3 regions of the Shewanella colwelliana genome follow, and region 1 is predicted to be linked to each of the others. Evidence: predicted binding sites of a transcription regulator. Region 1 holds the regulator's gene; each other region holds the start of a gene.
The links. Region 1 encodes MetJ, which represses methionine synthesis genes. Its sites were predicted from a motif close to TAGACGTCTAGACGTCTA; they were not measured.
Positions count from the first base shown of each region.

Region 2: the regulator MetJ is predicted to act here: its motif matches at 1,179-1,196, upstream of msrA (peptide-methionine (S)-S-oxide reductase MsrA).
Region 3: the regulator MetJ is predicted to act here: its motif matches at 1,114-1,131, upstream of metK (methionine adenosyltransferase).

Region 1 covers NZ_MCBT01000025.1:7,632-9,911, reverse strand. Annotated here, with positions in the region: gene BEL05_RS09705 (sulfite exporter TauE/SafE family protein) at 40-768, opposite strand; gene metJ (met regulon transcriptional regulator MetJ) at 890-1,204, opposite strand; gene metB (cystathionine gamma-synthase) at 1,424-2,280, shown strand, end outside.
Region 2 covers NZ_MCBT01000048.1:514,541-516,820, reverse strand. Annotated here, with positions in the region: gene astE (succinylglutamate desuccinylase) at 1-962, opposite strand, end outside; gene msrA (peptide-methionine (S)-S-oxide reductase MsrA) at 1,246-1,725, shown strand; gene pgm (phosphoglucomutase (alpha-D-glucose-1,6-bisphosphate-dependent)) at 1,804-2,280, opposite strand, start outside.
Region 3 covers NZ_MCBT01000044.1:129,888-132,167, reverse strand. Annotated here, with positions in the region: gene metK (methionine adenosyltransferase) at 1-1,070, opposite strand, end outside; gene tkt (transketolase) at 1,537-2,280, shown strand, end outside.

The DNA of each region.
Region 1 (2,280 bases):
GATACTCACTATCAGCCTTTTTGCTTTTTAAAGAGAGATTTATAGCTCTATGAATGACTTAGTCGCTAATATTAATGCGCTCACAGAACAAAGTATTAAGGTCATTGAGCGTGTTTTGTTTTTATCGATTTGACCAACGAGACGTCCCGCCACGAGATAGCCAAACAACACCGCCGGCAACAAAAGCAATGAGATGTAGAAATGGTACGTCGTCAATAGCCCTGCCAAGGCTAAAATTAGCAATGCAATGGTTGAACTGAAGATAAAAAAGGCTGAGAGTGCGGCTCGAAATTGTTTGGCATCTTTACCTGATAGCAGTATTGCCAGTGGCGGTCCGCCAATGGCTGCAATATTGCCAAATATGCCTGACACTATGCCTGCGGCAAATAGACTTCGACGATTGACGGGAATACTGAATTTTAACAAACTTAATAGCACGGCTAGCGCAACAATGGTGGCAATGGCTAAGCCCAGAACCGCTTGAGGAGCGAATAGCAGTAACGAGGCACCGAGCAAGCCGCCTGGAATCCTTCCAAGTAAGGCATATTGTAAGCCGTTAAATTCTAATGCGTTACGCTCACGAAATAGCGTCATCAATGAGATAGAAAACCCCATTATAATGACAGGTGCAGGCACTAAACTTGGATCCACGAGATAGAGCAGTGGCGATGCCACTACCGCAAGCCCAAAGCCAATGAGACTTTGGGTGAGTGCACCAAGGAAAATGATAATAAAGGCAAGTCCAAAAGTGACAAGATCTAAGGAGATGTCGGTCACGTGTTAGTTATCCTTACGGGGTGATGCGAGTGAAAAAACAAACAGGGACCGCTAAGCGATCCCTGTTGCTGTTATTCGAGCTGTTGTCACTAACGACTCATGCGAGTGATATCTATTCTAGCTCTTCCCATTCAATGCCCATTTCGGTCATGAGCTTTTTCACTTCAGCAGGGATGCTATCAGGCTTATCTTTTGAAAGATCTTCATCATCTGGTAAGGGTTGACCTGTGTATGCGTGCAAAAAGGCTTCGCACAACAGTTCACTATTGGTGGCATGGCGCAAGTTATTAACCTGACGACGAGTGCGCTCATCGGTTAACACTTTAAGTACCTTTAGAGGAATTGAGACAGTGATCTTTTTGACCTGCTCATTCTTCTTACCATGTTCAGCATATGGGCTGATATAATCGCCATTCCACTCAGTCATCGACTCACCTGTAAATTCTCAAATTCGGGGCAGATTTTATACCCTTACAAATTACAGTCAAATTATTGCCTGTAATTTTTGTTAATTGCAAATAGATTTCTAAATGTTTGGACGTCTAAACGTCTAAATGTGTTGACGGTCAGGGCTAGCTTAGGTACATTTAGACGTCCAGACATCTTTACCGATGAATGAAACCAATTTGATTGATAGGAGTGCAAGATGACAGAGCGAAAATTAGCCACCGCCGCAGTACGTCGAGGTATCGAATCTGATACCCAACATGGTGCGGTTGTTCCGCCAATTTATCTGTCGACCAACTACTCCTTTGATGGCCATAAAAACCCACGAGATTTCGATTATAGCCGTTCAGGCAATCCGACCCGATCTATTTTGGGGGATGCCATCGCCGAGCTTGAAAAAGGGGCGACGGGTGTCGTGACTTGTACAGGTATGGCTGCTATCACCTTAGTGACAAGTTTACTGGGTCCGGATGATCTGCTCGTAGTGCCTCATGATTGTTACGGCGGAAGCTACCGCTTATTCACCAACCTTGCTAAGAAAGGGGCATTTAAACTCGCCGTGGTAGATCAAACTGACCAGGCCGCCCTCGATGCCGCTATTGCGCAACAGCCTAAAATGGTCTGGTTAGAAACCCCATCTAATCCGCTGCTTCGTGTGGTTGATATTGAGGCTATTGCCAATGCGAGTCATAACGTTGGCGCTCAAGTTGTGGTAGATAACACCTTCCTTTCTCCTATTTTGCAACAGCCGTTACTGTTGGGCGCAGATATTGTTATCCACTCAACGACCAAATATATCAATGGCCACAGCGATGTGGTTGGTGGGGCTGTTGTGGCTAAAGACGCTGAGGTGGGTGAGTTACTTCATTGGTGGTCAAATACCTTAGGTTTAACGGGGTCTGCGTTTGACAGTTACTTAACCCTGCGTGGTCTGCGTACTCTGGCCGTAAGAATTCGTGAGCATCAAGCCAATGCTCAAAAGGTGCTGGCGGTATTAACGTCCCATATTGGTGTTGAAAAGGTTTATTATCCTGGGCTAAGCGACCACCCAGGGCA
Region 2 (2,280 bases), on a different contig from region 1:
ATAGATTCGGTCGCGGCTTCCACTTTAATGTCCATATCGCCATCTTTGGCTAATATGTATCCTTTTGGAAATGCGGTAAAATTCTCAACATTATTGGCAAAGGTAAACTCAAAGTGCTCGGTCTGCTTGTTGATGGCACGGTTTACTTGATAAAGATTAACCTTAGAGGCATCAAACTCATCACAATCTAACGCTTGTGCGGTCATTAAACGCGTTAGCATCTCTTTTAACGCGATAAATCGCGTCATATCATTTTGCCCCATTGGCATCACTTTACCCAGTTCAATAGTAAATGCGTGAGCTTGGTAATTGTTAGAGGAAAAATAACTGAATGTAGTCGTTGGCTCGTGATGAAACAACACGGTATCGATACCTGACGCAGCCAAGAACATGATCTGTTTTGCGCTATATGCTTTGCCTTGTCTAAAGGGGTAAATGGCAAATTTTTCATGCTTAGATCCCCTAATGGCTGTATGCAGATCATAGTGTAAGCGCTCTGAGTCGGCGTTTCCTCCAGCAAAGAATCGATCTACGTACTGCTCTAATTTCTTGGCCCTGACCCGTTCTCCATTAGTTAATCCCTCTCCTTCTGAGTGAGCACCACTGAATAAGCGATTTAAATTCTCTTCAATGAATCGGGTGCCGTTATGAATTGCAGGAGGATTGCCTATTAAAAACATAATGCGATGTTTAGCGATCAGTGTCTGCTTAAGAAGCTGACTAATCAATGTATTACATAGTTCTATCGGTGCCGTTTCATTACCGTGAACCGCCGATGACAACACAATATCTTTAGCCGCTATTTGGTCACAATCTTTTGGGGTAAAAACAATCACACCAGTGTCCCATACCTCTACCTGAGTATGCTTGCCAAGTTCAAAAGCGAATGGCTCAGAGATTGCTTTGGGATTATCAAGGGTGAACTGTAAAAAGTTTTGATTCTTAATCTGTGCTTGTAACAAGTAAAGCTCCTTAATTTAAATCATTTCTGACACTTATTCTGGTGTGCCTTAGCTAGAAATGACTCCTTGAATTTATTTTCGACATTTTTTTCTGCCTGAATAGTACCACTTAACGTGTTAATCAGCCATTTATCCACTCAATGGAAAAGGATAAATGCGAAATTTAACAGTTGCAATTTATGAAAAATTACCACAACATAAAGCCGTCTAGCCATCTAAACGTTTAAACATCTATTTAGGCTGGCAGTAATTGTAAATAGTGGATCAGAAAGTGGAGTAAATTATGGCCATCGCAACATTTGGTGCAGGGTGTTTTTGGGGTGTTGAGTACTTTTTTAAGCAAATTGAAGGCGTCGACTCAGCAACTTGTGGCTATATGGGCGGCAACGACGCTACGACAACGTACGAAGAGGTCAAAGCGGGCGCGACTGGCCACGCTGAAGTGGTACAAGTAGAGTTTGACGAACAAGCCGTTAGTTTCGACGAGCTATTAGCCGTATTTTGGTCTAACCATAACCCCACCCAGCTGAATATGCAGGGCGGCGATATTGGAAACCAGTACCGAAGCTGCATATTTTTCCACAATAGCGAACAGAAAGCGCAAGCTGAAGCATCAAAGTTGGCGTTAACACGCAGCGGAAAATGGGGACTCAGACATATCGTCACTGAAATCGTACCTGTGCTGACCTTCCACCAAGCCGAAGACTATCACCAAAATTATCTCGAAAAGAATGAACTACCAAGTTGTCACCTTACCTATTAGAGGACAACAAATAGCATTAAAAAAGCCAGTTTAATCTAAACTGGCTTTTTAGTTTCTTCGAATGCGCATACCTAAGCACTAGTCACTCAGCATAGCCGCTATCATAGTTTGTGCTTCACCCAGCACAGATTCTAAATGCGCTTCGTCGACAAAACTCTCACCATAAACCTTAAACAAGGCTTCAGTGCCCGATGGTCTTGCCGCAAACCAAGCACGATCGGTAATAACTTTAATTCCACCGATGGCCGCTTTATTTCCAGGCGCATGAGTTAACACCTGTTTAATTGAATCGCCTGCCAGAGTATCGCTTCCAAGCTGCGCAGTTGAAACAGTGTTCGCGATGAGTTGATTAAATTTCTGCTTTCGTTTCTGTGTGACCGGATTATCAATACGACGATAATAGCTTTCGCCATGGCGCTCGACCATTTGCTGATAACGCTCTGCAGGTGTCTGCCCGGTCACAGCAAGTATTTCTGCTGCCAGCAGGGCTAAAATAAAGCCATCTTTATCGGTACACCAGGTTTGGCCATCACGACGTAAAAACGCAGCGCCAGC
Region 3 (2,280 bases), on a different contig from region 1:
GCCGTTGATTTATAGATTGGACGAGCCAGATCTAGCATTTCAGTCAGTCCATAAGGACGCAGGTCGAAATGTTGACGTACTAGTTTAATCAATACATCTTCAGAGACCTTACCAGTACCGAAGGTTTCAACGCTAATAGAGGTCGGCTCGGCGACGCCAATAGCATAAGAAACTTGTATCTCACAACGATCCGCCAGACCCGCTGCAACAATGTTCTTAGCCACATAACGCGCAGCATAAGCAGCACTGCGGTCAACTTTTGATGGGTCTTTACCAGAGAAAGCCCCACCACCGTGACGCGCCATACCACCATAGGTATCAACAATGATCTTACGACCGGTTAGACCACAATCGCCTACTGGGCCACCGATAACAAAACGGCCTGTTGGGTTAATAAAGTACTTAGTATCTTTAGTTAACCACTTCGCCGGTAGCACAGGCTTAATGATGGTTTCCATCACGCCTTCGATTAAGTCAGGCTGACTAACATCTTCACGGTGCTGAGTTGAAAGCACAACGGCATCGATACCGGCAATGCTTCCGTCACTGTTGTAAGCAAAAGTCACCTGACTTTTTGCATCGGGACGCAACCATGGAAGCGTATTGTCTTTACGTACTTCAGATTGACGTTTAACTAGCTTGTGCGAATAAGTGATCGGCGCAGGCATTAATACGTCAGTTTCGTTGTTGGCGTAACCAAACATTAGACCTTGGTCACCAGCGCCTTGTTCTTTAGGGTCGGCACGGTCAACACCTTGATTGATATCTGGTGACTGTTTACCAATGGCGTTTAGTACAGCACAAGAATCAGCATCAAAGCCCATATCTGAGTGAGTGTAACCAATGTCACGCACGGTTTTACGGGTGATCTCTTCGATATCAACCCATGCAGAAGTGGTCACTTCACCACCAACCATTACCATGCCGGTTTTTACGTATGTTTCACACGCAACACGAGCTTTAGGATCTTGCTCTAAGATCGCGTCGAGTACCGCATCAGAAATTTGATCGGCGATTTTATCTGGATGACCTTCTGAGACCGACTCAGAGGTGAACAAGTGCTTTGCCATAATGGAAAATCTCGTGTTTAAACAATTTGAATGTGTAGAAGTATCTACATCTAGACGGCTATTTTAGTGGAAAACCGAATGGATAACACCCTTTTCGGCAAAAATTGTGCTGTAAAGCCCAGTAAATTTTCTAATGGGTCACATTATATAAATGAGAATCTAATTTTAATCATTTGTTTATTAAGGGGTTTTTGTGGGTGGTTGACTATAATGCACAGCGAAAAAACCTAGCGTTAAGGTTGGTTATTGTCACAGCCAGATTAATTTGACTGCAATATAAACAGCGTAATGTTTGAATTGGGCCAGTAAAACCACCTAGGGTCTACAAGGCAAATATGCTTATTTAGCAGTAATATCGGTTTAATCTGCATCAAATGGTGATTTTTATTTGCGTCCCACCGCCTAGTAAGGGAAAATATGCGACCACAATTGCCCGCAAAATCCCCAACTATCAGCAGGAGAGAGCATGTCATCTCGTAAAGAACTCGCAAACGCCATTCGCGCTTTAACTATGGATGCCGTTCAAAAAGCCAATTCTGGTCACCCAGGTGCCCCAATGGGAATGGCTGATATCGCTGAAGTGCTTTGGAATGACTTCCTTAAGCATAACCCAAACAACCCAGAGTGGGCTGATCGCGATCGTTTTATTCTGTCTAACGGTCATGGTTCAATGCTGATTTACTCTTTGCTGCACCTTACTGGTTATGCATTGCCGATTGAAGAGCTACAAAACTTCCGTCAACTGCATTCAAAAACCCCTGGCCACCCAGAGTATGGTTACACCCCAGGTGTTGAAACAACTACTGGCCCACTAGGCGCTGGGATCAGTAATGCTGTAGGTATGGCGATTGCTGAAAAGACATTGGCAGCTCAGTTTAACCGCCCAGGTCACGACATTGTCGATCACTTTACTTACTGTTTCCTTGGTGACGGTTGTTTGATGGAAGGCATCTCTCACGAAGCCTGTTCACTAGCGGGAACCTTAGGTCTTGGTAAGTTGGTCGCGTTCTGGGATGACAACGGTATATCTATCGATGGTCACGTAGAAGGCTGGTTCACTGACGATACACCAAAGCGTTTTGAGTCTTACGGCTGGCACGTGATTGCTGATGTTGATGGCCACGATAGCGATGCTATCCGCGCGGCAATCGAAGAAGCTAAATCGGTTACTGATAAGCCAAGCATGATCTGCTGCAAAACCACCATTGGT